2 regions of the Enterocloster lavalensis genome follow, and region 2 is predicted to be linked to the other one. Evidence: riboswitches for the same ligand, from Rfam matches in the RefSeq annotation. Region 2 holds a riboswitch; the other holds the start of a gene.
What was found. Region 2 has a riboswitch for cyclic di-GMP ahead of ACK2JC_RS21615 (hypothetical protein). Riboswitches for the same ligand answer to the same signal wherever they lie in the genome.

Region 1 (16,142 bases), 570 kb from region 2:
TTTTCAACTACAGCAATGGGCGTAATGTGATCTGTGTCTGTAGTTTTGTTCGAAGGATGTCTTCTGATTGCATCCTTTTTATTTCCTTCAAATATCCGTTTTGCTTCATATTCATCAATCGTCGATTTCTTTCCATTTAGTATAGCTTTTTTATAATTATTCCGCTTTGTAACATCATCGATTTCCCTGCCTGACATTGCTACCACCACCCAACCATTTTATTATTCACTGAACGTTTTGCAAAACCCTCACATACCCGCCCTGGCTCCTCAGCCACATATCAATTCCATTTCCAAATACCTCTGCCTGGATCACCCACTTCCCGCCGTCCTCCGACAGAATTTTCGCGGTGGGGAGGCGGTCCAGAACCGCTTCCACCGACGGCCCGGAATACTCAAACTTTACGGTGCGCATGCGGCCGCCGTACATGAACTGGATCCGCTTGCGGAACTCCCCCTCCTCAAACCGGTCCCGGTACGGGATCTTGAAATGCGTATCCGTCACCCGCAGACTCCTGATCCGGTCCAGGCGGTAAATGGTGGGAAATGGATCCTGCGCGTTGTCAAATTCCGTTTCCCTGTCGATATTCTGGATAAACGCCGCCAGATAAAAATAATATTCCGAAAACATCAGCGCCAGGGGTTGCAACACCCGGCGCACGGTTTCGCTGTTTTTGAGCTTCGCGTAGTCGATCTCGATCACACGGCACTCCCGGATCGCGTTCCCCAACTCCCACATCTTATCCATAAAAACAGTTCCGTGATGCAGTTCCACGTAGTGGAACTTTTCATTGGCGATCAGCTGGCCCACTATCTTCCGCTTGTCCGGGGAAACGCAGTTGTCGATGAGCTTGTCCAGAATCCCCATCATTTCCGGCTTTGTGAGCGCCCGGCTGTCCAGCAGAATTTTGCTCACTGCCAGAATCTCCGCGTCGGTGAATTTCGTCTCCGGCCGTCGTTCCAAACGGTATCCCCGCTCCCGGCGATCGTAAACCACGGTGTTCTCCTCCCCGTTTAGCAGGCCCTGATCCGCCATAAATTCCTTGATGTCGTCCAAGTCCCGCTGGATACTCTTCTCGCTGACCCCGTATCTGACCGCCTCCTGCGCTTTGCTCACCACGGAACCGTCCATCAGACTGGCATAGAGCTTCAGGATACGCTGATTTTTGCTGCCGTTTTGTCTCTCCATCGTGGCGCACACCTCCCCCATTTTCCTGAATGTCCGCGTCATAGTGCTGTGTTTTATCCATTATAGCATTTTGAATGGACACATTCTGTCCTCATTACCTGTAAAATGCACTTTTGGCTCGATTCACTGATATTACAATCTTACTCCATATTTCTACTATAAGTGACAAAATACGGAGGATTTTTGGTGGTTTAACGTAACGGAAATTTTGTTATACGGTGGTTGTCGGATGATAGCCGCAAAAAGGAAGCGGGCGAAAGGCTGAGGCAGCCTTGTCGTCCGCTTTGGATTAGGTTAAAACTTATTTGGATTGGGTTGTACTGTGTTTGCCGTGGGAACCAGCATGTAACGCTAAATCCCATTCAGTTCCCATCGAAACCGGCGTTGCCTCCCGAATCTCATGCGCCGCTGCCGGAGGTTCCGCTATTGTCAGTTCCTCCTACGTTGTCGTCTAAGGTTCCGCTGTTGTCAGTTCCTCCTCCGTTGCTGTCTGAGGTTCCGCTGTTATCAGTTTCTCCTCCATTTCCGCCGGAGGTTCCGCTATTGTCACTCCCTCCGCCGTTGCCCTCTGCGGTTCCGCTGTTGCCGTTTTCGCCTCCTGTACCTCCGGAGGTTCCGCTATTATCAGTTCCTCCGATGGTGCCACCTGAAGTTCCGCTGTTATCAGCTCCGCCGCTGGTGCCGCCTGAGGTTCCGTTGTCATTTTCGCCTCCCGTACTGCCGGAGGTCCCACCGTTATCGTTTTCTCCGCCTGTACCGCCGGAAGTTCCGCCACCTTCAGTGTGATCCGGCGTACCTCCCGTGGAGCCGCTGTCGTCCGGCATTTCGCCTGAGCCGCCGGTGGAGCCGTTCTGATCTGCCGGATCCGTTGTGCTTCCGCCGGAAATGTCTCCGGTTCCGCTTCCATCCGGGGATTCTGTGGAACCGTTTCCAGTTCCGTTATCTCCACTTTGATCGCTCCCGCCAGCCGTCTCGCCGCCGGAACTGCTGTTTTCATCCTTCCCGGAACTGTCGTTCTGTCCGGCGCTGCCGGTATCTCCGCCAGTGGTGGAATCGCCTGTATCCGGGGACTGGCCGCCGTTTTCAGTTGGGTCGCCCGGCGTGCCGTCAGAGATCGGGTCTTTCTCACCGCCCGCATCTCCGCCTGCTTGCCCGGCATTTTCCGCTCCCGCCTCCGGGCCGCCAGCACCGCTTCCTCCGCCCGGACCGCCGCCCGGCACGGTTCCTGCTTCCACTTTTTCAGCCTCGGAGGGCGAGGCGGCCTCGGGAGCAGGTTCTTGGGTGTACTCGTAAACCGCAACAAAAACCAAATCTTGATCAACCACAATTTCCGTAGGATCTACAAGGCTTTCCCCATCCAAAGTCCATCCCAGAAATACCCGGTGGATCTCCGCGTCCGAATCATCGTCCAGTGACAGCAAGGAAAACGTCCCAACCAAAGGCACGGAGTCCGTCACCTCGTGTTCCGGTATCTCCGGCACCTCCGTGGCGCACTGTCCCTCGTAGACCACACTTTCCCCAAGCTCCACACCGTTGTCATCCAAATATGTCAGCGCAAAAGACTGGGCCACCTGCACAGTAATCGTTCCGGTAATAGTTGTAGAATATTTGGAAAATGTAACTCCGGTCAGCCCTATACTTGCAATGCCGAAATACAAGAGCCAGGCGTTAAGAGAATGCCGTCTTTTTCCGTTTGAATCCGCTGGTTTTTCGCTGCTGTTCCTAGAAAAAAACGCCATCCTCCTTTCCTCCCTTCATACCCATTCTTTCACAAATATTCCAAACGCCGTCAGCCCGCCAGTTCCCGTTTCCGCAAATGGGGCGCTTCCACCAGGAGCATCAGCGCCACAACCATTACCAACATTCCCAGCGACGATTTGAGGAACAGAATCAGATTCCCCAAACGCGGAATGACCAGGCGGACGCTTCCATAAATATTATCCCGGTTGATCGTCACGCCGTCCGGCGCGTTATTGGCATCGCCTTTTGTCTGAAAGGTTTCTCCATCTTTTTCCATAACTCTGTGAGTGACAAATGTCCCCTGATCTCCGAAGGTCACAATCTCCCCCGGCGCGTAATCCGCCTGCTGGCGGATGATCAGGCTGTCCCCCGGCGAAAACGCCGGTTCCATGCTGCCCGAAAGCACGGTCACCATGGAGTAGCCAAATAGTGAGGGAAGTTCTTCGTGATAGACAAAGCGCTTCACCAGCAGTATGCCGTTCATCAATATCACTGCAACGAGAATTGCGGTAAGAAAACGCTGCAGCCAACGTCCGATTTGTTTCATATTGATCATGTCTCCTCTATGATGTGGTTTGCTCCGCGTGAATCATCACGATCACCCGGTATTCCAGGTCCGCGGCAGAGCCGATTTTGGTGTCCAATATGTCATTTCCACCGGCGAACAGCCATTGCCATTCCAAGAGATATTCCTTCTCTTCTCCCGGATCCAGGTTCACAGACTCGGCGGAGAGCTGTTCCGCAGTAAGCCAGGTGTCCTGATCCCCGCAGAGATATTGACCGTCCGATTTCAATCGGTAACGGAGGGGCAGAAGAAGCTGGCCTTCCGGCGCGGAAATCTTCATCTGATACCGGATTTCATAGGAATTCCGGTTGCTGACCAGAAATTCGTAACTGCCTTTGGAACCAGGCATTAGTTTCCGGTCCTCTCCCGTTCCGGTCCGATCCGCAAACAGGCTGATCTCCGTGTTCTGCTGCCATACCGGTCCGTTCTTTTCCTGTACCTGCACGTCGGCGGGCTGGTCTGGCTCGGTGGGGTCGGTGGGATCAGTTGGGTCAGTTGGATCGGTTGGATCGGTTGGATCAGTCGGATCAGTCGGATCGATTGGATCAGTCGGATCAGTGGGGTTCGATGGCTCCGTTGGTTCCGTTGGATCAGTCGACGGGGTGGGCGGTCTGGATGAGTGATCGTGTGAGGAATCAGAGTCAGAACCCGAGTAATTCGGCTGCGTCTGATTTCCGGCTGCCGCGCTGGTCTCCGCCGGGGGCTGAGAGGGCTGTTCCAGGCTCTCAGCGGTGGATTCCTGCCCCGCTATGGGGACGGATTCTGCGGCGGCGCTGTTGCTTTGATCCTGCGCGGATGGCGGGAGAAGCTGGGACTGCGTCTGTCCGACAGCCTGACCGGCCTGAGCTGCCGGGTCCGTCGTATTCTCCTTGGCAAGAAGGCCCTCGCCGGACTCGGGTATTTCTGATTGGTCATTGGCTGCTGGCTGGGCCGCAACCGGATCTGCCGTTTTCCCGGAGGTGTCCTTGTAGTGATCGGCTCCGGCGTCCCGGGTGTAGACATCCGGGGTAACTGTGATTCCGTCGTTTTCATCCAGTTGGAGGCGGATGTGCACTGCAATGACATTCTCGGACACCGCCAGTTGGTACGCCTCCGCGTTACCGGTGACCTTGCCGGTCTGGATTCCGCTTTCGCGGTCTATGTGGATTTCAACCTGACTTTCCTGCCTCCCGGAATCGTCCAGCAAGGCCAGGTTGTGTGTTCCGGTCTCCACATCTTTAAAATGAAAAACCCCTTCCGAATCCGTGGTGGTTCGCCTGGGGTCGCTGTGTAGCTCTATTACCCGGTTTGCACAGGGCGAACCGTCTGTGTAAAAGATCTGTCCGCTGAAGTCGATTCGGTTCGGATTCACAGCCTCGTTCTCCGGGGACAGCACGATGGTGTCCAACATCTGCCCCAAACGGTGATCCGTCGCCCTTCCGATGTGGGTGCCCGCAAGGAAGGAGGTGATGGAAACGAACAGCAGGAGAATGGGAAGGATGATCCAGATGGTCTTGCTGTTGCCGGTGGTCTGGCTGTTCTTATGTGATTTTGGGCCAGAGTTGGGCATGGGCAGGGCCTCCTTTTACATAATTGAACTAAATGTTTTTTCGATTTGTTTAGCCTTTACTAGAATACAGATACTATAAGAATGGACTTGTACTCTGGTAAAGGCTAAACCGCTCACTGCGGATTAGCCTTTACCCTATAATTTTTAATTACCATCGTTTGCTATCGCATCCGGGTTCTGTACAGCAGTCATCGTTAAAGTAAATGTACCAGTTTTACCAGCCATTGCAGGCGCATCATTAATTCCATCAGCACTATCCGGAAGTACCCAGAAGATCTCTCTAGCCACATTCATAGCATCTTTCGTCGCACTATATGCAACCTGACCTGTCAAGCCCGCCTCAGTAATCGGAGTGTTATGTTCCGAATCCTCATAGAATTTTACGCCCGTTAACGCATTTTCCCCACCATCCGCTGTAATTAACACCTTATAGTCAAAACCAACCTCAGTTCCATCACCATTTACATTAATCTTAAATGATCCTTCATCTCCTGGAATCACTTTGTTATCCGCACCTTTTCCCTCCAGCACAATGTCTGCTGTATTAGTAAACGCACTATTATCGTTTTTAGCAAATTCTACCTTCCATTGTGCCGCCGTTGCAGTTGCCTGCCCAGTTGTACTACTGGTATACTTTGCAAACGTCCCCCCCCCCCCCACCAAACTACTGGTAACCAGTGTCAACACAACTGCTGCTCCAATTTTCCCAAAAATACTTTTCTTCATGTCTTTTCCTCTTTCCTTTTTAATTATTTTTTATTAATAAATTTAATTACTACCTACCATCACTCAGGCTCCGCGCGTCCCCGCCGTCACCCTTTCTCCGCTCTCAGCCGTTCCAATTCCATCTCCAGTTCTTTCGTCCTGGACACTTCCTTCCGGCTTTCAAGCTGTCTGCGGATCACATCCCACAGCACAAACAGCACCAGCGGGCACACCACAAACAGAATCATTCCCGTGGTCGTCTGCATGAACATCGCCAGATTCCCGGCTCCGGCGACTCTTCTCTGGTAAATGCCTTCCACGTCCGCCGGTTTCACCAGCCCCTGGTCGGCAGCGTTGTTGGCGTCGCCCTGAGTGACATACCGCGTCTCGCCGTTCTCCGACTTCACTTCCACGATTCTATGGGTCACCACCGCGCTTCCGCTCTTGTAAGCGATCACGTCGCCCACCTTCAGGCTGTCAGGATCGGTCTCCTTGACAAATACCATGTCGCCGGTCATGATACTCGGCTCCATGGAACCGGACAGCACGATAAACGGCTTATACCCCAGGAAATCAGGCACCTTGTCGGGACTGGTATAAGACTTCACGATCAGCGTCACGTTGATCAACAGCAGCGGAACGAACACCACACAGAGCGCGATCCCCACAGCTCCCACGATCTTTTGCAGCAAACCGTTTTTTTCCTTCATCCCTCACTCATCTCCTTTCTTCAAATGTTTCTCCCGACCAGCCAATCCGGAGGGGCACTCTCAGCACAAAAAAGGCAATCCTGAGTCCAGTCAGGATTGCCTAAAAATCTGCATAAACACACCTTGGGCGTGCAATACGCGAACCAAATATAAACGTACCATACCCGGAACGTCCATATAGGGGCAACTGGCTGTCATATCATATACTATGATTTAGACCCTTTAGCTTTGCGTCGCTGACTTTCATCAGTTTTGCCAAGTATGTAGTTGATATGGGCTCAGTATAGCGCAGCCTGCGCAACCGATGTGCAACTATTTCCGCGTATTTTGAAAATTATTAAATTTAAAATTCTGACTCCGTATTTTTCTCCTCACCCCCTGCCCGTACGTCCACTTGACAACCTGGCGTTGGTCTCCTCGGCCCAGCTATAGTCGAACATGTACTCGTCCTCATAGTGGTATCTCCCCCCGCCGGATGCCTTCATATATTCAAAGTAATCGCATTCCAGATCATCGCCCTTCACATAGCAGCCTCCCCGGCGGTTGTAGAATACGCCCTCGATCCCGTACTCCTCGAACACCCCGTGTATCCCGATCACCGCCTTCCGGTACAACGCCTTCACCCGGCTGTCATAGTCCTTGTCCGGCCACAGCTTGTCCACGGCTTCCTCCATGGTCACCTCGCCGCCCATGTGGTCCACGCAGAGGGCCAGCAACTCCTTGCTCTTGGCATTGGAAAATTTTACAAGTTTCTCGTCGATAAACACGTCGAACCGGCCGAAGGTCCTGATAAATACCCGCTTGGCCTGCCCCTTGGCCAGCAGCCTGGCGCGGTTTAACGCGTCCATGATGTCCTCCCGGCTGTAGGGCTTGAACACATAGTAGTCCGATTTCATTTTCAGGGCGTCCAGCACGTAATCGCTGTAGCCGCTGACAAAAATAATGATCATATCCCGCTTGATTTCCCGCAGCTTTCTGGCCAGCTCGATGCCGTTCATCTGGGGCATCTCGATGTCCAGCAGCGCGAAATCCACCGTGTTGTTCCTGGCGTACTCCAGCGCCTCCAGGGGATTGGTAAACCTCCCCACCAGTTCTATTTCCCTGACCTGCGCGCACTCGATCTCAAACTGGCGCATGGACAGCTCTTCATCATCCACAACAATCGTCCGCATGTTCCGTCCTCCCCTCTGTTTCAAATTTCGATTATCCCTGTTTGGGAATCCGCACAATGGCCCGGGTTCCTTTGCCCGGTATGCTGTTGATTTCCAGGCACGCGCCCGCGATCTCCTGCAGGCGCAGCCGGATATTTTCAAGGCCTGCCGAGGTTTTGGGCACACCGGCGGCGGGATCAAAACCGGCGCCGTCGTCCAGCACCTCCACCATGTAGCTGTGCTCGTCCTCGAAGGTGCTGACCTTCACCGTGCCATCGCCATTTTTCCCGCGGATACCGTGTTTGATGGCGTTCTCCACCAGGGGCTGCACGGTCAGGGGCGGAACCTCGAAGCCGTCCGGGCCAATCTCATACACCAGGGCCAGCTTGTCCCCGAAGCGCACCTTTTCGATATTACAGTAATTGCGGATATGCTCCAATTCCTGGGCAAACGGGATCATACCGCCCTGGCCGATGGAATCGATGTTGGCCCTGAGATATTTGGAGAAATCGTAGACCAGATTGTAGGCCCGGTCCGGGTCCAACTTGATCAGCGTCCGGATGGAGCTGAGCGTATTGTAAATAAAATGGGGCTGGATCTGGCTGATCATCAGCCTGAGCCTGGAGTCCTGCAGTTCCCGCCCGATCCGCGCAGTCTCCTCCCGCTTATGCCGGGTGTCCATGAGCAGCGCGGCAAACAGGCAGGCGATATAGCCGAACAGCCCGCTGCGCAGATAATTTCCGTTCCGCATATAATCCATTTGATAGTACAGAACGATCTCCGCTCCCAGACTCACAGCCATCAGCGCCATCCCGGCGCATTCCAGCTTGAAATACGCGCCCAGGGGCCTTTCCCTGCGGAAACGCTTTACGATGATCAACAGCAGCGCCAGAAACATAACTGCGTAACAGGTGTGGGTAACCCAGGCCGTTTCCATGAAATCCGCCACATTTGTCAGGTGCAGGATGTTCAGGATAAAAAAGTTGGCGGAGAACATATAGCTGAGCCGTCGCAGCGCCGGCTGGTACTCCCGGGGGAACCGATGCATAAGGTAAAACAGGTAGGGCAGCGGGCAGATCATGGACAGAATATAGCGGGCCATGGTCATGGTATAGCCGAAATCCCATATGAACCCGGGAAATTCCACCTCATTTACCATCCAGAGGGAGGCTAACACCACGAATATACCCAGGCAGCGGACTGTACAGACGTCCTCCAGCAGGCTGCGCAGGTAAAATGAACTGACGAAGATGGCCAGTCCCAGGATCATGAATACCCCGCAAACCATCATCTGCGGGATATACTGCCGCAGCAGGTAGGAAGTCAGCTTCAGCGGCGCCCCCAGCCAGACCGGTGACAGCACGCCTGAGGACACACGGTACGGGGAGCGCAAGGTCACGGCTATGGTCTGTCCAGCGCAGTCCGGCGGAATCTGCACCATATTCCAGTGGTTGGGCGTCGCCTTGCCGGAAGGGCGCATACCGTCGGAATTGTAACGGTACAGCAGGCGGTCTCCCACCCTCACCTCCACGCTGGAAAAGGCTGTATGGAAACAGATCGCATAATCGTCAAACCCGGTATCCGGCAGTTTTTTGCTCATGGTGACCGGCACGTTCGGAGCTGCGCCGGACTTGTGCGGCATAGAAATGATTCCGGTCTCCACGCCCTCCTGCGTCAGCGTCCATCCTTCCGAAAAATTCACCGGCGACGGCCCGTCCACCAGACTTTCAGTCCGGGCCTCAAACCGGAGATTCCCGGACCACAATAAAATGACAAACGCCAACATGGCCGCTGTCAGAAACAGTATGTATGCCGTCCGGTTCTCCCGGTTTTCCTCATTGAACATGATTTCCCCCGCCCTTTATTTTCCATTTTCTGTTTTTATTATAATCAATAACGTAGGGATTCACAATCAAAATATGGAATATGCGGTTTGTAAATTTTTTACAAACCGCATACCTGTCGCATAACCGGATTCACTTTAAATATTACAGCGTGCAGCTCACGCTTCCGTCACATCCCCCACCAAATAGCGGTCCACAAAGCTGTGGTTCAGCTTCACGCCCAAACCCGGGGCGGTGGGCACGTCCAACACGCCGTCGTGGATCTTGTGCTCAAATGCCTCCTCCACAATCTCGTAGTGGCACGGGTCGTGGAAGGGGAACATTTCCTGCATGGCCAGATTGCCCAGACACGCGGCCAGCTGTACTGCCGCGGCCGTCAGCACCGGCCCGCCGCAGTTGTGAGGCGCAATCCTGGCGCAGTAGGTCTCCGCCATGGCCCCGATGTGAAACGCCTCCAGAATGCCCCCGCAGGTTCCCGGGTCGGGCTGCACGATGTCCACGGCCCGGCTCTCCAGAAGCCTGCGGAAGCCGTACCGCGTGTAGAGCCGCTCCCCGGTGGCCAGCGGAATGTCCACCTTCTCCCGGATCACCCGGTAGGCGTCCACATCGAAGGCGTCCATGGCCTCCTCGTACCAGAAAATGTTATATGGCTCAATGGCCTGCCCGAACCGCCACATCATATCGCTGGTCCCCTCGGCGGTCACGTCCACCAAGAGATCCCGGTCCGGCCCAATGGTCCGGCGCACCAGCTCCACCGCCTTCACCGCGCAGTTGAAATTGGCTTTGGTCACGTTCCGGTTTTTAATGTGCTTGTTCAGGTGGCGCACCGGGTCCACCTGGCTCATCGGGTACATTTTCAGGGCGTCATATCCCTTTTCCACCACCGCCTCGGCTCTCCTGGCGAAATCTTCGGGCGTGACGCATTTTCCCTCGGACCAGCCGTTGGCGTAGACCGGAATCTGATCCCGCTGCTTTCCGCCCAGAAGCTGGTACACGGGAACGCCCAATGCCTGGCCCTTGATATCCCAAAGGGCGTGTTCCAGGGCGCTGGCCGCAGCGTAAAAGATCGCACCGGCCCCCTTGCCCCAGAAGGTGTCGTAATAAAAATCGTTCCAGATAGACTGGATCTCGTCGGGATTTTTCCCCACCACGAACCGTCCGGCCAATTCCTCAGCCATTTTGGCGGCGGCGTAGCAGCCCACGCCGAAGCCCACCGCGCCCTCGCCGATGCCATTTATCCCTTCATCGGTCAGCACTTCCGCGATCACCGGGCGGAAAGTCCCGGTGTCAACCACATAGATTTTAACCTCTCTTACCTTCATCTTCCCAATTCCTTTCTACAGATTGTTGATCTCCCTGACCTGGTGGCAGGCTACGAAATGGCCCGGCAGCACTTCCTCCAGCTCCGGCTCACAGCTGCGGCACCGCTCATCGGCGTAGGGACAGCGGGGCGCGAACCGGCAGGCTTTGGGCGGCTCGATAGGGGATGCCAGCTCCCCCTTTAGCAGAATCCGGTTCCGCCTGACTCCCAGCCTGGCCCGAGGTATCGCAGACAGAAGGGCCTTGGTGTAGGGGTGCAGCTGGCGGCTGAACAACTCCTTTGAGCTGGAATTTTCTACCACCACGCCCAGATACATGACCATAATGTCATCGGAGATGTGTTTCACCACCGACAGATCGTGGGTCACGAAAATGTAGGTCAGGTTCAGCTCGTCCTGGAGATCCATCATCAAATTTAAAATCTGGGCCTGGATGGACACGTCCAGGGCGGACACCGGCTCGTCGCAGACGATGAACCTGGGATTTAAGGCCAGGGCGCGCCCGATGCCGATGCGCTGGCGCCGCCCGCCGTCCAGCTCATGGGGATAGCTGTGCTCGTAGCGCTCCGGCAGTCCCACGATATCCATGAGCTCGCGCACCCGGCGGTTGTACTCATCCCTGCTTTTGCACATTTTGTAGACCTTTAACGGTTCCCCGATGATCTCGGCCACCGACTGCCGCGGATTGATGGAGGAGTAGGGGTCCTGGAACACCATTTGCATATTCCGCCTGAGATCGTGAAGCTGGGCTTTAGTGGGATTTGAAATGTCCGCTCCGTCAAACAGAATCTGCCCCTCCGTGGCTGGAAGGAGGTGAAGGATCACCCGGCCAAGGGTGGATTTCCCGCAGCCGGATTCCCCCACCACGCCCAGGGTCCGTCCCTCCTCGATGGAGAAGGAGACGTTGTCCACCGCGTGGAGCAGCCCGGACTTCGTGGAAAAATACTTCTTTAAATGTTTCACCTGCAGCAGTGTACTCATCTTTTCCCCTCCTCTCCGCCGGCCGCCAGCCAGCAGCGCACCTCGTGGGTATCCGACACCTTCACCGCAGGCGGCGGCTTGACGCAGCGCCCGTCCGCATGGCTGCAGCGGTCGCAGAAATTGCAGCCCTCCGGCAGGTTGGCCGGATCAGGCATCATTCCCGGGATAATGTTCAGCCGCTCGCTCTCCACATCCAGATCCGGGATGGACTGAAACAGGCCCACGGTGTAGGGATGGCGGGGGGAATTGTAAATATCTTCCAAGGTTCCTTTTTCCACGATCTCGCCCGCGTACATGATTGCCACCTGGTCGCACACCTCGGCCACCACGCCCAGGTCGTGGGTGATCAGGATCATGGCCGTGCCGTAGGTCTCCTTGAGGCTGCGCATCAAGTCCAGCACCTGGGCCTGGATGGTCACGTCCAGGGCCGTGGTCGGCTCGTCGGCGATCAGAAGCTTAGGGTTGCAGGCCAGGGCGATGGCGATGATCACACGCTGCTTCATTCCGCCGGAAAACTGGTGCGGATACTCCCCGTAGCGCTCCCCGGTGATTCCCACCAGCTCCAGCATTGCGCAGGCTTTTTTCTGAGCCTCCGCCTTGGATATCTTTTCGTGGAGCTGGATCACCTCGGTGATCTGATCCCCCACAGTCATCACCGGGTTCAGACTGGTCATGGGGTCCTGGAAAATCATAGCCAGGTCCTTACCGCGGATTCTGCGCATTTCCTTATTGCTCTTCTTCAGAAGGTCTTCCCCGTTCAAAAGGATCTCCCCTGAGACCACCTTTCCGGGCGGATTGGGCACCAGGCCCATGATGCTCAGCGCTGTGGTAGTCTTTCCCGCGCCGGTCTCGCCCACCAGGCCGATGGTGGCCCCCTCCTCCACAGTCAGGGATATCTCGTTTACCGCCTCCACCACTTCCTTGTCCACCACATAGTGGACGGTCAGATTTTTGATTTCTAATAGTTTATGATCCATAGTCCTTCCCTCCCTACTGCTTCAGGCGGGGGTCCAGCGCGTCCCGCAGCCCGTCGCCCAGCATGTTTAATGCAAAGGCGGTGACCACGATGGCCAGTCCCGGTATGATCGCGATATGCCAGTAATCCCGCAGGTAGTCGCGGCCGGCCGATATCATCAGCCCCCATTCCGGCGTGGGCGGCTGAACGCCCATCCCCACAAAGCTTAAGGAAGCGCTCATGAGGATCACGCTCACCGCGCCCAGGGTATACTGGACGATCACGGGCGCCAGCGCGTTGGGCACCACGTGGTGGAGGATCACCCGCAGATTGCTGCACCCGATGGACTGGGCCGCCTCCATGTATTCCCGGTCCTTTAACGTCAGGACCTGGGCCCTCATAATGCGGGCGAACTCCGGCGACTGGGTCACAATCAGCGCAATCATCATATTTTCCATGCTGCTGCCCAGGGCCGCCACGATGCTGACGCACATGAGCATGGTGGGGATGCCCATGAAAATGTCCACGATGCGCATGACGATGTTGTCCAGCCTGGGATAGAAGGCCGCCAGCAGCCCTAAGGCCGAGCCGATGAGCGCAGCCATGGTGATACAGACGAAGGTAATGAACAGCGTGTACCGGCCGCCCACCAGAATCCTCGTCAGAATATCCCTGCCGAAATTGTCCGTGCCGAAAATGTGAGCGGCGCACGGGAACAGCAGCCTGTCCGTGTAGTTCTGCGCCGCGTAGTCATAGGGCGACAAAAGCGGCCCGAAGACCGACAGCACGACAATGGCCGCCAGCATGTAAAGCCCCACCATGGCCATGCGGTTTTTCTTCAGGCGTTTCCAGATTTCCACCACCTGGGAGGTCTTTTTCTTCTTTTTTCCCACAGGATCAGTCATCAGCCTCACCTCCGGTCTCTTTTGTCCTGATGGCTTTGCGCTTCCCGGAGTACATGGACCGGATGCGCGGATCGATAAAGCAGTAAACGATGTCCACCAGCAGATTGATCATGATACAGTTTAGGCCGATCCAGAGCACGCCGCCCTGAACCACCGGGTAATCCTTGAAGTTCACGCTGTCGATGATGTATTTTCCGAGGCCCGGGATCGCAAACACGGTCTCTACCAGCACCGCACCCGCCAGAAAGCCGCAGATGCGGATTCCGATCACCGTCACGATGGGCACCTGGGCGTTCCCAAGGGCATGGCGCATGATGGTCAGCCATTCGCTCTGCCCTTTGGCCCGGCTGGTGCGGATGTAGTCCTGCCGGATCACCTCCAGCATGCTGGAACGGGTCATACGCATGATGGAGGCGCTGGCCTGTAGTCCCAGGGTGAATACCGGCAGAATCCAGTATTTCGCGCCGTAGGTGCCGGTGGCGGGCAGAATCCTGAGCTTCACCGAGAAGAGCAGCACCAGCACCATGGCGATCCAGAAGGACGGGGCCGAAACCCCGAACAAGGACACCAGGGTACCGATGCGGTCAAAGGCGGAATACTGCTTGACCGCCGCCACGATCCCGGCCGCCACGCCGATCACCATGCCCAAAAGCGTGCTCAGCACCGCCAGCTTCAGCGTGTTGGGGTAACGGTCCATGATCTCGTCAAATACAGGCCGCCCGGTCTTGTAGGACGTCCCGAAATCCCCGTGGAGCACCCCCACGAAATACCGCCCAAGGCGGACCAGGTAAGGGTCGTCCAATCCGTACTCCTCATGGATCTCCTGAACCTGGTCCGGCGTGGCGTTCTCCCCCAGAATCGCGTAGGCCGGATCGCCGGGCGTGATATACATGAGCGTAAACACGATGATGGTGATCCCAAACAGGATCGGCAGCATCATCAAAATCCGTTTTCCAATATATTTCAGCAAATGCTTCCCCTCCTTGCCGTCTCAAAAAGCCGCAGGCCGCAGGCGACGCCGGCGGCCGAAGGCGTTCAGTGTAAAATTATGCCAGACACATTACTCAAAATACACAAACTGGAGATAGTGCTGCTCGTAGGACGGTGTGATTCGGAAGCCCCTCACATCCAGCTGGCAGGCCGCGTTGAGCTCCTTGTGCCATACCGGAAGCACCACGTAGTTTTCCATGAGCATCTCCTGGCAGCGGTAGTACAGCTCGTTGCGGGCATCATGGTCGGTGGTGGCCAGAGCCTTGTTGATCAGGTCGTAGTATTCCTGATTTTCCCAGCTGGTCAGCGGCCACTCGGAGGTATCAGGCAGCCAGCGGAACAGTACACGGCCCGCCTCACCGGTGGAGGCCGTCAGCCCGTAGATGGTCATGAATCCCTCGCCTGCCGCCAGGCTGGAGGACCAGGTGGTGGAGTCCATCACATCGATGGATACCTTGATTCCCACCTCGCTGAGCTGCGCCTGCACCACCTCGCAGAAGTCCTTGCGCTGCTGGTCCGAGCTGTTGCAGGAGATGGAGGTCTCAAAGCCGTCCGGGTATCCGGCCTCCGCCAGAAGGGCCTTGGCCTTTTCCAGATCCCGTTCCGGGAAATACTTGCTCATGTCGGGATGGCGGCCGTCGATTCCGGGGGAAATGATTCCGGTGCCTAGCTCGCCGAAGGAGCCGTAGGCCACGTCCACGGCCTGTTTGATGTCCACAGCCAGCCATACCGCCTGACGGACGCGCTCGTCCTCAAAGGGCTTCTGGGCCTGGTTCATATACAGGTAGCTGGTGTTGGCTCCCATTGCCGATACCAGGTTGATCGCCTCGTTGGCGCGCACCCGGTCCACGTTGGTGGCCGTGATCTCGTACACGATATCCGCGCCGCCGGACTCGGCCTCGATCACGCGCGAGGAGGAATCGGTGATATAGCGCAGGGTCACGTTCTTCACATAAGGCTGGCCCTCGATCCAGTAATCGTCAAAGCCTTTAAGCACCAGGCTGTCGCCCGCCGTATACTTCACCACCTCGTAAGGGCCTGTGCCGATGGGCGCTTTGAGGAAGTCGCCGCCGGACTCGTTGTAAGAGCGCTCAGAGATAATGCCGCAGAGCGGATTCTCCAGCATGGCCACCTGGATGGCGTAGGGCTCAAAGGTCACCAGGGTAAAAGTGTAATCCCCTGTAACCTTGGTCTTGGAGAAGTCCACCTTATTCACCTGCATGGCGGCCACGGTATTGTCGTCCACCAGGCGTTTCAGGGTGAACACCACGTCGCTGGCCTTCAGCTCGTCCCCGTTGTGGAACTTCACGCCCTCGCGAATCTTGAAGTTGATGGTGCACTCGTCCGGGTACTCCCAGCTCTCCGCCAGCCAGGGAATCAGCTCTCCCTTATCGTCGTACACCACCAGGGTCTCGTAAATCTGGCGGGTGGACTGATGCTTATTCTGGGTCACGGAGTCGTGGGGGTCCAAAGACCCGGGGTCGGCCGGCACTACCACGGTCATGGAATCCTTGGAAGATACGATTCCCGTGGGCTCGGT
Region 2 (16,142 bases):
TTTGTACTGCCAGCAGCGGCACCGTTCGATCCGGGGCTCACCGGACCGGGGCCATACTGTTCAGTACGCCGTTGATCTCATCGGCAAAGCCGGTGGTGTAGACAAGCTGCACCAACATAAACACATCGCCGATCTTGCGCACGTAGGTGGTCTGGCAGATGGAGCCGTTCAACATGCTGGATTGAATCCGGTAATAGCTGCTTCCGCCCAGCTGCACCTGGTCCACGCCCTCGATCTGATTTCCGCTCTGGCCGTACAGAAGGGTCAATAACCGCGCCATCTCCGATTCGCTGAGGAGCTCCCGGCCATTTCCGGTCTGATAGAAAATCACCATGGAGGAATAGCCCGGCAGCTCCACAAACAGCTCCGTGGCGCATTTGTCATCCATCTCCGCAGCGCCTTCCACACCGAAGGTCTCCTCGCGATAATTCCTTAGGTCCTTGCCGCTGAGAATCCGCGTGCCCTCCGGCACGGTCAGCTTGTAGTTGGCCCAGGTATTGACAAAGGTGTTGCCCTGCCACTCTCCCGGATACACGCCCTGGGCCGGATTCCCCATACTGGCGCCGGTATCGTCGAACATGTAGGCCGCGCCGTCGATGTTTTTTGTGGTGCTGACGTACATGCGGCCGTCCTCACCCAGATAGTACCATTGGCCCTTGTCCTCCAGCCATCCCGTGTCCATGTACCCATTGCTGTTAAAGTGGTACCAAAAACCGTCCTCCTCCAGCCAGGTGTCCGAGCAGAACGTATCGTCGTCCTTCAGATACCACCAGCCGTTTTCATTGTGTTTCCAGTTCTCCTGACCCGCGAAGGCCTGAAACGGCAGCACCAGAGCCATGGAAACAGCCAGGGCCGCGCCTGTGATCCATCTGCGCATGTTTTTCATTCAAATTCTCCTTATTCAGCCGCTGCCATGCGTCTCTTGATCCGAAGCCGGGAAACCGTTGTGAGGCGGGCAGCCTGACGGCTGATAAAAGGCGCATTTGCGGCTGTCGGTGGGCCGGTTTCCATCCCGCGTGTCATTTTCTCCAGTATAGCACATTGCCATATATTGGAACAAGGGGAAATGGAAAATCCATCGTCTGCTCCGGGGCTGTTTTCGGGCTGTTCCCAGGTGCCTCCCGGCGTCTTAATCCGTCTCTCCGGTCCAGCTGCCGTCCGGTCCCACGGGGTACCCGCCCGGCGCCTTGCAGTTCACATAGAGTGCGCCCTGGTTCTTTCCGGGGTCTGTCTCGAAATAGTACCATTTGCCCTCGATCTGCTGCCAGCCCACGTACATGTGGCCGCGGGTTCCGTCGGAGTTGCGGTGCAGGTAATACCAGCTGCCGTTCCAGAATACCCAGCCGTCCTTCATGTAACCGTCTTCGTCAAAGAAGTACCAGGAATATTTGTCTCCGTAGGTGAGGTACGCCCACTGTTCCCTGGGCCATGTGCCGTTGTTGTATTGATACCACCAGCCCCTGGAATCCTGAACCCATCTGCCCTGCACGGTTGTGGAATCGTCGGAGTCATGGGAGCCGCCCGTGGGCTTTGGCTGCGGTCCGGGGTCCGGCTGCGGCCCGGGATCCGGCACATCCGGTTCCTGGTCAGCCAAAAATTCAATCTCAAAGGCGCTGAACCCGTTGGCATAGAGGCGGAGGAATTTCCCGCCCGCTCCCCGTTCCACGGCGGCCTCGTAGGACTCGTCGCCGCCGGACGCATGGTGAATCACCAGGGCCCTTGAGGCGGTCACGCTGTCGGGAACACCCACCAGAAATTCGATTCTGCTGCCGGACAGCTGGTCGTTGCCGATGATTTTGGTCTGGGGCTCCCCGGTGCCGCCCGGGATCACCTTCATGACCGGGGTGACGTCCAGGATCAGCTTCTGGGGCGTTACCGCCACCTCCCCGTCTTTGGCTTCGGCGTCGACCTTGATATCCAGGATGTCAATCTTTAAGTAGGTGCTGACCTGATCGCCGGGCTTCACCCCCTCCAGGCTTTCGATGGCGGCGTTCAGGCTGGGCACCGTGCTGTTTGCCGCAGTGTCGGCGATAGCCTGGATCACATCCTCCACCGCGGCGTTTTTCTTGGCCTCCAGCTCCTCCGGGGCAATGGCGCTGCCCTCAGGGCCGCCGGCGTCTCCACCTGCTCCGGTTCCGGCTTCTGCTCCACTTTTCCGGGTTCCTCCACAGGATCGGGGAGCGGCGCGGCGGCGCGGATTTGCGCAATAAGATCGGCGTAATCCTCATATGTGGTGATTACCGTGGTGGAACCATTGTCAAAGAGAACGGTAGCTTCCGTCCAATGGCTGTCTAAGTCCAGGGCGTCGACCTGAGAGCGAATGGACTGGTCGAGTGTGAGGTGGGACTCGGAGGGATAAATCGGAAGTTCTACCTTGGTTGTATTGTTCTGGTTGACTCCCTCGGCGCGAATCAGAACGCCCTCCGTAATTCCGCCTGCAAGCGCGATTTCAGCACAATCCATCTGAGGTGTACTCCCATAATCCCGGTCTGTCAGGTACAAATCCCCGCTATAAATAATCGAACAATCCTCCTCCACAGCTGAGGAATACTCAAACTGACAGTTGTCGGCATAAATTTCAGAAGAGCCGGTTTGAGAAAGGCAATTATCCTCATAATAGCCCCCGCCAAACACTCCGTTTACCTGGCTGTTTTCCAGACGGATCACCGATTTTTCCAGCCTTATCTCCGGCGTGCCTTTGTCATAAGAACAATACTGGCCTCCAAAAAGCTCGCCACCGCCATAGCCGAATACTCCAATCGAAGAATCCGTGACAGAAATATTGGTGGTCCCGCAAATCAATTTCTGATTCGCTACCTTGTTATTTCCAATATTACCGCCAAACAAAGAAAATGAAAAATCAAAATAGCCTACCTGCAACTCGCTATTCTCTATATTGATATGGGTTTCACCCACATCTGCAAGAGCGTTATCTGCTCCATCCCACAAAAAGCAGCCCCCACAGCCCATGCAGATCAGCACGGAAGAGTCTCTCACCGTCAAATTGGTGCTGCCGATCTCCGCTTTTGAATCTTTTCCGTCTAAAACGCTGCCGGCATAGATGCTGCCGATCTCAAGTGTCGTATTATCTTCGATTGTAATGTTGCAGGAATCTGTAACCGATACGTCCGCTCCTGCCGCAGTGGCCATACTGCCGCCCACAATCACCAAATCCAGACCTCCCGGGCCTCCCAGGAATTCTCCGCCTGTGATTGTGATATCCGTGCGGTCCAGTTTAATATTTTTACCGCCTCCGTATAGATTTGCAAGCTGCCCGTGCTCCAGAAGCAGCGGAACGCCATTGGCAAACAGCGTGGCTCCATTTGAACCTTTTCCTATTTTATATCCCCCCCCCCCTATATTTTTCTGGGTTATGGTAATATGCTTGATCCCCATATCCTGCGGAATAAAAACCTCCGCCTCGTCCTGAGTATCCCCGGTCAGGCAGATCGTCACCTCGCCGCCTGCCCGCGCGATCTCATCCTCGGTCAGGTCTTCCAGCGCCTGGGCCATGGTCATATCCGCCCCGGCCTCTCTATATCCGTCCACAGCCACAGCCGAGGCCGTAGCCACCAGCAGTGCAAAAGGTGAAAAATGGGATACCGGGGCCACAACCGCCCCGCCGTCCACCGCTGTTTCCAGCTGTTCCGCTTCCTCCAGCTGTTCATCCAAATGGAACAGATCCGCTTGAACGTTATCCGTGTCAGACAAGCGTTCCAGCAGTTCAACGCTGATGATCACCTCGTCCTCAGGCTCGATCAGTTCCTCCCCGCTGTACAGGGAAATGTCAAATGCATAAATCTGCTGCCCGGCGTCCTCCGTCTCCTGATCTTCTCTGGCGCGGGACACCGCATCCTGTATTTTTTCCAGTTCCCCGGCAGATTTGATCCGCTGAACCACCAGCTCCGTATCCTCCGGAAGGATTCCGGCCTCCGCCTCCACGGTAATCCGGACTCCGTCAACCGTCGCAGTCAGCATCATGTCCTCCTGGGACATCTGCTTTTGCGCCGGGGTTTCCGGCGGAATCAATTCCGGGTTCAACGTGCTCTCCGCAACTGTGGTTTCCGGGGCCTGAGACGCCGGATTGCTCTCCACAGGCTGCGTTTCTTCAGTGGATGTCTGCTCCGAAACGGTTTCCTCCGGCAGCGTCTCATCCGGGCGGATTGCGCCGGACTGGCTGTCATCGGGGGCGGACTCCTCCGGAATAGTCTCCTCGGGCAGCGTTTCATCCGGACGGATTGCGCCGGATGAATTCTGGTCCGGTAAGGTCTCTTCCGGCTGGGTTTCCTCGGGCAAGGTCTCCTCTGCTGAGCTGCCTCCCTGGGACCCTTGATTTTGATTGGCGCCGTTCTGGTTTTCCTGGTTCTGGCCGGAACTGTCCGGGGTTCCCTGGTTCTGGCCGCTGCCGTTCTCATTTCCCTGGTTCTGCTCAGATCCGTCCGGAGCGCCCTGCTCCTGGCCTGCGCTGCCCTGAGAACCCTGGTTCTGACCGCTGCCATCCGGGCTTCCCTGATCCTGCCCGCTGCCGTCCTCATTTCCCTGGTTCTGCTCAGATCCGTCCGGAGCGCCCTGTTCCTGGCCTGCTCCGTCCTTACTCCCCGCTTCCTGGCCGGAACCGTTCTGTTCTCCCGGCTCCTGCCCCTGCTCCGGGCCGGCTTCCGCTTCGCTTCCCGGGCTGTCCGCTTCCGCCAAGCCGTCCACAGCAGCCTCATAGCCGTCAAAGCTTCCTGTATCCGCATCCCCTGCATTTTCCGTCAACTCCATGCCGTACGCCGGTACGATCATTCCTCCGGCGGCCGGCAGCACGGTCATAACCGCTGAGAGCCACAGCGACACTGCGGCTTTTGATGCGCGTTTCAATCCTTTCATGTTCTACCTCCATCCTTCTCATCTCATAAAATGACAGAAGTGTCCAGAACATACGTCTAAAGCCCCTTCATGAAGGTTTTGCCGTCATTCTTTCGCTACTACATTCCATCATTCCTGCAACTGGCTGGCATGCCGTCCGGTTTAGCCCCTGTAGCTTTGCGCCGCCGCCTTTCGGCGGGTTTGCCTTTATAGTCTAATGTGTATGCAACTTAAAAGCGCTTCGCTATTCCCGCGCTTTCCTGCGAATTACAACCATCCCGCCACCGGGCCCTCTGCCCTCCTTTCCTTACATGAATTTTGCAGCCCCGCCGGACTTTTGCATCAAAAAACAGGCAGCACAAACGCCACCTGTTCAGAGCCGGTCGTACCGGTGAGAGCAGCTGGCTGGCTTACCATCCGGTGAAGCCCCTGTAGCTTTGCGTCTCCGCCTTTCGACGGGTTTGCCCAATCTTTAATTTCGTTGCATCCTTAATTTCTATTATATTAGATTTACAGAAAATAGCAATAAAATAATCTACATAATGCAAATTATCAAGATTCGAGTCCATCCGGTAAATCCAGAGCCTAACGCTTAAATTCGTGGTTTTAACCGGCCCTTCGGCTCTCCCCCAAAGCCCGCTCCCCGAACGGCCAAAAAAAGAGAACAGCAGCGCTGTTTCAACGCTCTGTTCTCATTTTCGCCGTCAAACGGACAGCTAAGTTATATCGCTCTTAATTCCCTGACAAAATCCTGGCCAACTCGCTGTCCTCATCCAGAATAATGGTCTTATTGCTCCCCTTCATGGAAGCCTTCATCGCGTCCAGAGACCGCACATAGTTGTAAAAATCCGCCTTGGACTCATCGTTGTAGGCGTCGCTCAAAATCTGCATGTAGCGCGCCTCGCCCTCGGCCTTGATTTTCTCCGCCTCGGCCTGAGCCTTGGCGATGGTCTCCTTCACCGTCCGGTCCGTCTCGTTCTTGATCAGCTGGGACTGGTAATCGCCGTCCGCGGTGTACTGGGCCGCGATGTTGTTCCGCTCGGAGATCATACGCTGGTATACGGATTCCTTGTTGGAGTCCGGCAGATCCAGCTTCTTGGTCTCCACCGCGTAGATGTGGATGCCGTAGGAATCCATGGAATTGCCAATGTTGTCGGTGATGGACTGGGCCAGCTCCCCGTCGCGGCCGGAAATGATGTCGGCCTGGTTGGTGGAGGACAAAACGGTCTTGATGGAGTTGTACACCACATTGCCCAGACGGATTTCCGCCTTCTCCTTGCTGGCGTTTAAGGAGGACAGATATTTCACCGGATCACTGATATCCCAGATCACAAAGGAATCCACGGTCATTACCTTCTTATCCTTGGTGGTCACATCGCTGGGATATAAATCGGAGATCATCTTGTGCTTTGGAACCCGCTGCACGGTCTGCAAAAACGGGATGCACAGGGACGGGCCCGCATTTTCCTCCACCCGCACCACTTTTCCGAATTGTTTGATCAGCACGTACTCGTTGGCCCTGGTAATGACCACCGCGTTGGAGAGCACAAACAGAACCAGGAGCAGCAGGATCAGACCTGTGCCTTTAAAAATACGTTTTTTCATCACTCAGCTCCTCCTTTCGCATTTCCGTCCACAAAGGAATCCAGGGGCAGCACCGTCTGGGTTCCGTCGGAACCGTCCACAATCACCTTGAGACCCGGGAGGACTTCCTCCATCATCTCGTAGAACATACGCTTTTTGGTGATCAGCGGGTATTTTGCGTACTCGTCGTACATGTCGTTGAAACGGGACACCTGGCCCTCGGCCTCGCTGATGCGCTCCTGCTTGAAAGCCTCCGCGTCCTTTAACGCCTTGTCGGCCTTGGCGTTGGCGGCGGGAAGCTGCTCGGACTGGTACTTCTTCGCCTCGTTGAGCTTGGTGTCCATGCCCTGTTTGGCGTCCTCAACCGCCTTGAAGGCGTCGTTGACCGCGTCCGTGGGCGGCACCGCGTCCTGGATGGTCACGTTGTTGATTCCGTAACCGATGTCCTCCTGCTCCAGCCGCTCCGTGAGCAGAGTTTTCACCTTGGTCTGAATCTCCGCCTTGCCCGTGGTGATCACCTCGTCCACCCCGTAGGAACCCACGGTGTCGCGGATATAGGACTGGGCCAGGTTGCGCAGGATGGAAATAGCCGATTCACTGTTGATGTAGGCCCGCACCGGGTCCACGATCTGGTACTCGATGTAGAAATCCACGTTGACAAAGTTGAAATCGTTGGTGATCATCTCTGCCTCGCTGGGCACGGTGATGGGATTGTTCTCGCTGTTGGCGTGGTTGTAGGGGTCGTAGTCCGGGTCGTAGCCGATGGACATGCCCCTGATCTCCTTGGACATCTTGTGGACCTGCTGGATATAAGGCCATTTAAATTTAAAACCTGAGGTGGTGACGCTGGAGGGCGACCCCAGGGTGGTGATCACCGCCATCTCGTTCTCCGACAGCGTGTAAAACGACTGCAGGGCCGTGACCCCTAAAAACAAGATGAGAATCACCATCTTAAAAGCGAACAGCACCGATTTGGCGCCCTTGCCCGCGCCGCCTCCCTGTGGATTCCCCTGAGGCTGCGCCTGCTGGTTCATCTTCGCTTTGTTGTATTGGTTCATGAAACTGTTACCGCCGAAAATGTTCATTTTCCTCTCCCTTCCGACCTGTGTTGTCCTTCGTATGCCAAATGGTTCGATGCCGGGGCGCGGTTTGCGCGCGCGACATTAGCAAAATTATAACATAGGTTGGGGAGAAGGGCAAATAAAGGTTTTTCCAAATTAACCTTCCTTCACCCAATTCCTTTTGTCAGCGGTTCCCTTGGACCCCCTCCGGCAGCTAAAATGCCCCGTTCTTCCCATTCCCCGCCAGCCGGTAATCAAAGCCATCCCGGTAGTATTCGAGCTTCCACAGGTCCCTCCCGTCAATCTGGCCGCAGCAGTTCACCCGGCTATCCGCTCCCAAATCTTCCAGAACGATCTGTACCTCGCCACTATAACGGTCATACCTTTCGTTGTCCACTGTGATCATCCCCCGCTGGCGTTCGCTCGTCCGGCCCGGTGCCACCTTTCTGCCGATCCTGGAAACCTCCCGCGAGGTACGGGAGCGCAGGATCTGCCGGTTACTGTCATAGCGGAAATGGTGCGGCCCGGAGAACAAGAGCTGATCTTCCTCCTGGCTGATCCCTTCTAAAAGCCGTACCCGCAACGTCAGCGGCTCCCGCTTCAGAATATGGGAAATGCAGGCCAGCTCGATTTCACTGAAAAATTCATCCGCCGCCATCACACCGCCGATCCCTGGACTACATGCCAGTTCCACACAAACCCGTTCCAGATCCATATGACGATGCTCCTCCAGGGTGGGCAGACCCAGCCTCAGAGGCGGACGGGGATGGCTTTTTCCGGGAATACAGGCGTAAATGGGCAGCCCCAGACCGGCAAAAATGCGGTTCTGGCGTTCAAAAAACTCCCGGTCCAGCCCTGTCTCCGGCCGGGGATAAAAATTGTGGCAGGCGCGCAGCTCTATGGAAGGATCGATGGCCGCCAAATCCGCTTTCACGTTTTCCGCCTCCCTCTGGTTGTAGATCGAGGCGTTGATCACAAAGCCTTTGATCCCAAGACGGTGATAGAGCGCTCCAGCCTGTTTGTGGCTGAAACCGTAGTCCAGCCGCAGCAGACCGATGCCCGCACTTCGGACACGGGCGCACAGCTCCTGATCCTCCAGCAGCTGTCTGATCTCCCCGCCGCCGATATCCACGGTCAATTCCATGCCCAGATTTCCGGCCAGGCCCCCCAGCTCCTCCAGCATTTCCACTTGATCCGCAAGCCTGAGCTCTGGCAGGTGGATGCTGGAAAACACCTCTCCAAAGCCGTACTCCCGGGCCAGCTTCAGATATTCCGCCCATTTTCCGGTCTGCTGCTTCCATTGGGCCGATGGGTAAATGGCGACGCTGCTGTTCATAAACTCCCTCCTGTTCGGTGTGGTTTTTTCTCAAATCGCTGGTTTCATCTTAGCATATCGGACTGACTGCATCAAGAAATATGGACCGCCGGGGCAATGGAGGAGGCGGATCAAATGCTTCGGCAGAAGGGGTGGCGCAGCCCTTAGTGTTTATGGTATAATTCCAGGGAATATATGCGCCGAAACCTTGATCACGCAATCATGGAGGTGATCTATGAAATATTCCAAAATCATTTTTTTAATTCTTACATGCTGTTCCGCTCTGGCCGCCTGCACCCAAGAAGATTTAGTTAAAGAAAAATGAGGAATAGATGATTCTGCTAGCTGCCCCATAATAAAGATGAAGGTGGTTTATATTTTAATGAAAATAAAACGCATATTACATACGCAGAATTCAATGGAGCTGCGATTGTCGATGTTGATTTAATAAATGGAAATGCAAATCTCCTCGATGTCGGCAAGATTGTATCTGCACCTAAATATACGTGAAGATTCATTGAGTTTTATAAGCGGAAAAACGCTATACCGCTGTAGCTTAAATGACGCTCCAGAGGTTGTAACACAATCCTGTGAGCACAGTTCCCAGGCATGGGGGACATACACCTGGTTATCTGGCGGAGAAACCTTGATTTATTCAACTCAAATGGAGAACCATCGTTATGCTCTGATTGCGTTTAATGTCAATACCCAGGCATCTCACATTTTATTAGAACAGGAAACGAAGCTTGAATTGATTCTTTCACACGATGAAACCACCTTGTTGATGAAATGCGATAATGAAGCATACTTTTTTGACATGGATTCGGGTTCGCTTACCCAAAAAAGAACGCATCGATCGCCGCAATCGTATGGTGAAAATACCTGATCTTGTGGGACTGGCAGGTTCGCCGGTAATATGGTAAAATAAGGGGATGTATCAATGATCATCCTGTGGAAAAACAGAAAGGTAAGACTAACAATGAAGAGACGGAATTTTTTGAAACTACTTTTGTCAATCGCCCTGATTCTGGCGGTCAGCGGCTGCGGGGGCGGCTCCCTTCCAACCTCCGGGCACGCCTCAGCGCAGCCGGAACGGGCCGGAACCGTCAATCTGCCGTCGGCGCTGCCCTCCGGGGAAGCCGGGCTGACCGTACATTTTATCGATGTCGGCCAGGGAGACAGCATCCTGGCGGAGTCGGACGGACGCTTTATGCTGGTGGACGCCGGTGAAAACGACCAGGCGGACACGGTTGTTTCTTATTTGAAAGGCCAGGGGGTGGAAACCCTGGATTACGTGATCGGCACCCACCCCCACTCGGATCACATCGGCGGCCTGGACAAGGTCATCGACACCTTCGATGTGGGGAAAGTCATCCTCCCCCCTGTGGAGCACACCACGAAAACCTTCGAGGACGTGCTGGACGCAGTGGCGGGCAAGGGACTGAAGCTGACCAAGCCGCGGGTGGGTGATACCTATACTCTTGGAAACGCCTCCTTCACCATCATCGCCCCCAACAAAGACTACGGGAACGATTTAAACAACTGGTCCGTTGGAATCCGCCTGGACTACGGAGATAACCGGTTCGTGATGTGCGGGGATGCGGAAGCCCTGGCAGAGGCGGACATTCTGGAAAATGGAATTGACATCTCCGCGGACGTGCTGAAGGCCGGGCACCACGGCAGCAGTACCTCCACCAGCGAGGCGTTTCTGGATAAGGTCGCCCCCTCGGTGGCTGTGATCCAGTGCGGGAAGAACAATTCCTACGGCCATCCCCACAAGGAAACCCTGGAAAAGTTTAAAGAGCGCGGCATTCAGGTATACCGCAACGACCGGGACGGCACGGTGGTGGCTTACTGCGACGGCACGGATATTGTCTGGGGGACCGGGGAAAACTCCGGAACCGCGTCCGGGAATGGAGCCGCAGACAAAACCAGAGGAACCGGGAAGGCCAGTCAAACCGGATTCTCAGGAGGCGGCAGACAGCAGTCGGACCGGACTTCCGGGGATAGCAATCAACAAATGGCTGGGACTTCCGGGGGCGAGACTTTTATGAGCGGCACTTCCGGCACTACCACCGCCCCGCAAACCGCCTATATTCTGAACACCAACACGAAAAAATTCCACCTCCCAACCTGCTCCTCGGCCAAAAAAATAAAAGACGAGAATCGGGAGACCTGGGAGGGAGACCGCGAAGAGCTGATCGGGCAGGGCTATTCCCCCTGCGGCCAGTGCAAACCATGATCATTTTACAAGGAGGGGTAACGCTATGAAATATATCATCGACCGTCTGGAGGAGGGCATCGCAGTCTGCGAGAACGAATTGAAAAAGCTGATCTCCATCCCCAAGGACCTGCTGCCCGACGGGCTGAAGGAGGGCGACGTGCTGGAGGAACAGGAGGGGCGCTTCCTGCGCGACGAGCAGGGCACAGAGGCGCGCAGGAAGGAGATGCGCAAGAAGCTGATGGATTTATTTGATTGATTTGATTGACACGATCATAAAACGGCCGGTATCCGCATTTGAATCTGCAGATACCGGCCGTTTTCCATTCCAGCCTACAACACTTTGAAATAAGCCCCTGCAATTCCCAGAGCAAAGGAACAGATCAATGTGATATAGATACCGTACCGGGCGTTCTTTTTAAGGATGTAATAGTAGATAAATACAACGGAATACGGAAGCACCTTGGGCAACACGGAATTTATCAGGTCGTTCAGCACCAGTTCCTTCCCCGACATATTAAACACTGTAGCCAGATTCACCTTCACATAGTTGGTGATCAAGCCAGCCGTAACCATCATACCTACGATGGTGGAGCCGTCCACGAACTTCTGGATGATATTGGTCTTTCTCATTTTGACGATCAGCTTTGTCCCATACTCATACCCCAGCTTCGTCCCATAGTAACGCACCAGGAAGCATACCACCAGGTTGGGGATAATGAACACCACCGGCGCAATGGGATTTCCGTCAATGGCCAGGCCCGCCGCAAAGGCTCCTGTGATAGTCACCACAACGCCCTTGAAGAAGGAGTCGCCGAATCCGGCCGTAGGGCCCATCAAACCCGCTTTGGTGGCGGAAATGGCGTCCTCAGAGATCGGATTACCCAGGGATCGCTGCTCTTCCAGCGCCGCGGTCACGCCCAGGATCAGGTTGTGCATCCACGGATGGGTATTATAAAATTCCGTATGCCGCAACACTGCCGCGTTCAGCTCATCCCCTTTGTAAAGCTTTTTGAGCACCGGATACATGGCATAGCTGAAGCCCAGGCCCAGATACCGCTCATAATTCAGGCAAGCCCCCACAAACATGGACCGCAGGTTCATATTTGCCAAATCCTTTTTGTCCAGGACGCGCGCCGCCTTAGCGGCCTTCTCATCCCCTCCGGACTGCTGTTTGTCGCCGCTGTTCCCCAGCATGTAAACGGCCACCGCAACGCCGGTACTCAGAATGGCGATGGATAAAATGTTCATGTTCAGATACGCCGTCAGAACGTATCCAACCATCAGGAACGCCCAGAACTTCCGGAAATCCATCATCTTCAGCAGCATCGCCATTCCCATTGCCGGCATAATGCCACCGGCCACGGAAAGCCCCTGGCGCAGCCACTCCGGCAGGCCCGCGTAGAACGATTCAACCCAGGTACTTCCCAGGTAGATTCCCAGAAACGACGACAGTACCCAGCACGAAAACATGCACAGCAGACAGAGCATCAGATTCTGGTTCACCGCAGATGCCTTGCCGCCCATGATCTGGCGGTCGGCGCGGTGGATGATCAGCAGGTTCACGTTATAATCCAGCAAGAGCACAAACTGCGCGAACACGCCGATGGGATAGGCCAGCGCAATTCCCACCTCGGGATTTCCACCGCTGGAAATCGCCAAAACAGTGGACATCATTCCTGCAAACTGCGCATTTGGCGGCACGCTTCCTCCCACCGGAAATACGCCCATAAACATCATTTCCACAGTTCCGCCTACAATCAGTCCTGTCTCAAGATCCCCCATGAGCAGACCGATGATCGGGCCGGCAAATACCGGGCGGCTGATCTGAATATGCCCATACCCCAGGTTCTCAGTCAACAAAAGCCCCATCACAACGGCCAGCAAAAGAGCCATCATAAACGACATCTCAACCCCTCCTATTCTATTGTCTTACAACAAATCTGCAACGTTACGTTTCCCTTCCGTGGGAAGCTTCTGAATTTCGCAGGGTATTCCCGCGCCGATCAGCTCCTTTAACGCTTCGATCTCCGCCGGGGACAAACACACGGTCTTGTAAATCTCCTTTTTGCCCGGCTTGAAATGAACGCTTCCGATGTTGAGCTTTTCAATGGGAACCCCATTGTGATACAGGTTTAAAAAGGTGACCGGGCTTTTTGCGAGCAAGAACAGCCGCTCCCCAAGCTTTGCTATCTCAGCAGGCGCTCCGGCCTCGTCAAACACATACAGTTTCTTTTGGTTGGGCACGCTCATCTCCAGAAGACTCGTCATAAATTCATCCCCCGCCGCTGTGTCGTCCACCACCACAAACGCGTCAAAATCCAGGGTTTTAGCCCAGGCACAGGTGATCTGCCCATGGATCAGGCGTTCCTCCACTCTGCAAAATACGACTGCCATCATTTTCACTCCTTCTGTCCGGTGTTCTGTTGTTTACAGGTCCTTTATGGTTTCTCTATGTATCCTACGGATTGTTTTCCCGCCTCCGCCAGCTCGCCGGGTACAGGGATATTTCCGCTTCCGGAAATCACCTGCATGCAGATTTCCAGAACCAGCGGCAGGTTTACACCGTAGAAGATCTCCGTCTGCTTCCGGTCCCGGCACAGCAGATAAGCCGTTTTGAAGGGCGTGCCGCCCAGGATATCGCACAGGATCAATATGCGTTCAAACTCTTTCATGGATTCCAGGCAGGCGCTAAACGTCTCCCGGTAGTCCTCCTCGCTCTGATCCGGCATAAAATTCACCGCCCGGATCGCCTCGTTTTCCCCGGCCAGAAGCCTCACCGCACTTTCCATCCCTTCGGCAAACGTACCGTGGCCTGTAATAATCACACCAAACATGTTCTTCCCCTCCTAACAGCGATAACTGATCAGCAGCCTTGCCCTGCCTTCCACCCGGATGGACCGGCATGCGGCAGGGATCACAATGGTTTCCGTGTAGGACAGCAAAAACTCCTCTCCCATCCGGCACACACGGCATTCCCCCTCCACGCAGGTGAGAATGCGGTAGCTGTCATATCCCCCGTACGTCCAGCTTCCCCGCACGTCCACCAGATCCACCTGAAACAGAGGATGCCGCCCCACATTCACCGGCCGGTTGTGCGCATCCGGCTCCGGGTGGACGATGTCCGCCTTCAGATGTGGTTTGAGCGCCAAAAGCCCCTTCTCCAGGTTCAGCCTGCGTCCTCTTCCGTAATCATACAGCCGGTAGGTGATTCCGCCGAAGCTCCCCACCTCCAGGGCCAGCAGGCCTTTTCCGCAGGCGTGAACCATTCCGGCCGGAATCATCACAAAATCACCGGTTTTCACCGGAAGCCGGACCAGAAGCTCCTCCAGCCGGTCCTCGCGGACCGCTTCCCTGATCCGCTCCTTGTCCGTCTCCCGGATGCCTGCCGTGACATACGCCCCGTCGGCGGCTTCCAGAATATACCAGGATTCGCTTTTTTCAAAATCTCCTTCAGCCTCGGCCATAGCCCCGTCCGGGTGAACCTGGATGGATAGATCCTCCGCCGTGTCCATAAACGCGACTCTGACCATCTGGCTTTCCGGATCATTTCCCATGATCTCATCCCGGCGCGTCCGGATCAGCTCCGTGATTTTCTGCCCCTCAAAAGGACCGTTGCACACCCGGTTCTCGGAACCAGGGTAGGTGCACACCTCCCGGGAAATGCCGGTTCCCAGCGATTTGAGCCTCCGGATTTCCCCGAGCCGGTTCCCGGCCCAGATGCTATTAAGATATACCGGTTCCAGTCTGATGGGTCCCGTCATTTTATCACCTTCCCCTGTGCTGGATCAGCCTTTTTCCACCGTTCTGTCCTTGTAGGTGGGGTTTTTATACCGTGTGTAGCCCTCCCGCAGCAGCGTTTTGTGGATTACCACCGGCTGGTAGCCCTCCGCACGAATCTCATAATCTTCGATGATGGCCGGAATTGTCACCACGTCCAGGAAGCGGGCTGTATAAGAAAATTCCGGATGGGATTTGGAGCTGATCCGGGCCTGTTCCCCGTCCACCACCGTGACCACCGTGAATTGCCCGTGGTTGCTTCCCTCGTATACGCCGCCGGTGCACAGCTCGATGCGGTGCGTCTCGTAATACATCAGATCGGTCTTTCCCACCACATACTCTACGTATTGGTCCGTCTCTTTCAGAAGCACCGGCTCGATGGCGATGTTCTCCCGGACCCACGCCCCGTCCCGCTCGAACCGCAGCACCTTCTCCGCGTTTTTCGTGTGGATGGGCCTGGTATTGCCGTCCTTATCCCTGCGGTTGTAGTCGTAAACCTTGTAGGTGTAAGAGCCGATGGTCAGGCTGCCCAGCTCCAGAATCAGCTGGTTTCTGCCTGAGGCGTGGATGGTACCCGCCGGAAGCATGATCTGCCGCCCCGGCACGCTTTCCAGGGAATGGATGTATCGTTTATAATCGATATCCCGGCCGTCCCGCTCCGACTGCCTGGCCAGCTCCAGAAATTCCCGGCCATCCCCTTTGAACCCGCAGTAGGTTCTGGCTCCATGGCCTGTGGCGATCACGTAGTACGCCTCGTCCTGCCTTCCGAACTCATCGTACTGTTCGACCACGTAGTCCTCGTCCGGATGCACCTGAACGGACATGTTCCCATTGCTGTGCCAGGTATCGTCATAGTTAAACCGGATGGGGAAATATCCCTCGAACTCTTCCACACAGCGCCGCCCCATCATCTCCATGCCCTTTTTCTGCACAAAGGTGGAAAATGGGAAGTCGGCCCTGAGCCCTTCCAAATCCACCACAATGCTTACTTCCATCGGGATGAACTCAAAAATCCAGGCGATGTTGCCGGAGATATCTTCCGGGATATGCCGGACCTTACGGATAAATTCTCCGCCCCAGATTCCCTCCAGGTAAACGGGTTTGGCCCGGAAGGGATAGCGCACCAGCTCTGAGAAAATCAGATCCATTACTGCCCCGTCCATCATCATGTATTGGCCGTTTTCATTTCCCAACAGATAAAAATCCAACAGGTTCTTCTGGAGCAGCTCCTTGCGCAGCTTCACCGCCACCTCGAAGTCTACAAAATAATTCCGGCGCATTAGCAGATTGAACGGCCGGATTTCCCGGTCCCCAATATTGGCAAACCGGCCTT

Region 1: linked by a shared signal. The riboswitch ahead of ACK2JC_RS19000 (signal peptidase I) and the one ahead of ACK2JC_RS21615 (hypothetical protein) in region 2 are both predicted to bind cyclic di-GMP.

What each region holds. Positions count from the first base shown of each region.
Region 1 covers NZ_CP176637.1:4,250,885-4,267,026, reverse strand. Annotated here, with positions in the region: gene ACK2JC_RS19025 (helix-turn-helix transcriptional regulator) at 226-1,188, opposite strand; gene ACK2JC_RS19020 (hypothetical protein) at 1,587-2,717, opposite strand; gene ACK2JC_RS19015 (signal peptidase I) at 2,978-3,475, opposite strand; gene ACK2JC_RS19010 (hypothetical protein) at 3,492-5,042, opposite strand; gene ACK2JC_RS19005 (hypothetical protein) at 5,187-5,768, opposite strand; gene ACK2JC_RS19000 (signal peptidase I) at 5,855-6,457, opposite strand; cyclic di-GMP riboswitch class I at 6,637-6,724, opposite strand; gene ACK2JC_RS18995 (response regulator) at 6,829-7,629, opposite strand; gene ACK2JC_RS18990 (sensor histidine kinase) at 7,661-9,454, opposite strand; gene ACK2JC_RS18985 (mandelate racemase/muconate lactonizing enzyme family protein) at 9,611-10,774, opposite strand; gene ACK2JC_RS18980 (oligopeptide/dipeptide ABC transporter ATP-binding protein) at 10,790-11,752, opposite strand; gene ACK2JC_RS18975 (ABC transporter ATP-binding protein) at 11,749-12,729, opposite strand; gene ACK2JC_RS18970 (ABC transporter permease) at 12,743-13,612, opposite strand; gene ACK2JC_RS18965 (ABC transporter permease) at 13,605-14,582, opposite strand; gene ACK2JC_RS18960 (ABC transporter substrate-binding protein) at 14,673-16,142, opposite strand, start outside.
Region 2 covers NZ_CP176637.1:4,820,418-4,836,559, reverse strand. Annotated here, with positions in the region: gene ACK2JC_RS21625 (hypothetical protein) at 38-886, opposite strand; gene ACK2JC_RS21620 (hypothetical protein) at 1,130-2,053, opposite strand; gene ACK2JC_RS21615 (hypothetical protein) at 2,041-4,869, opposite strand; cyclic di-GMP riboswitch class I at 4,982-5,064, opposite strand; cyclic di-GMP riboswitch class I at 5,242-5,324, opposite strand; gene hflC (protease modulator HflC) at 5,581-6,453, opposite strand; gene hflK (FtsH protease activity modulator HflK) at 6,453-7,517, opposite strand; gene ACK2JC_RS21600 (MupG family TIM beta-alpha barrel fold protein) at 7,708-8,829, opposite strand; gene ACK2JC_RS21595 (hypothetical protein) at 9,260-9,694, shown strand; gene ACK2JC_RS21590 (ComEC/Rec2 family competence protein) at 9,788-11,050, shown strand; gene ACK2JC_RS21585 (DUF3006 domain-containing protein) at 11,076-11,288, shown strand; gene ACK2JC_RS21580 (PTS system mannose/fructose/sorbose family transporter subunit IID) at 11,363-12,937, opposite strand; gene ACK2JC_RS21575 (PTS system mannose/fructose/N-acetylgalactosamine-transporter subunit IIB) at 12,962-13,429, opposite strand; gene ACK2JC_RS21570 (PTS sugar transporter subunit IIA) at 13,471-13,866, opposite strand; gene ACK2JC_RS21565 (class I mannose-6-phosphate isomerase) at 13,879-14,793, opposite strand; gene ACK2JC_RS21560 (class I mannose-6-phosphate isomerase) at 14,818-16,142, opposite strand, start outside.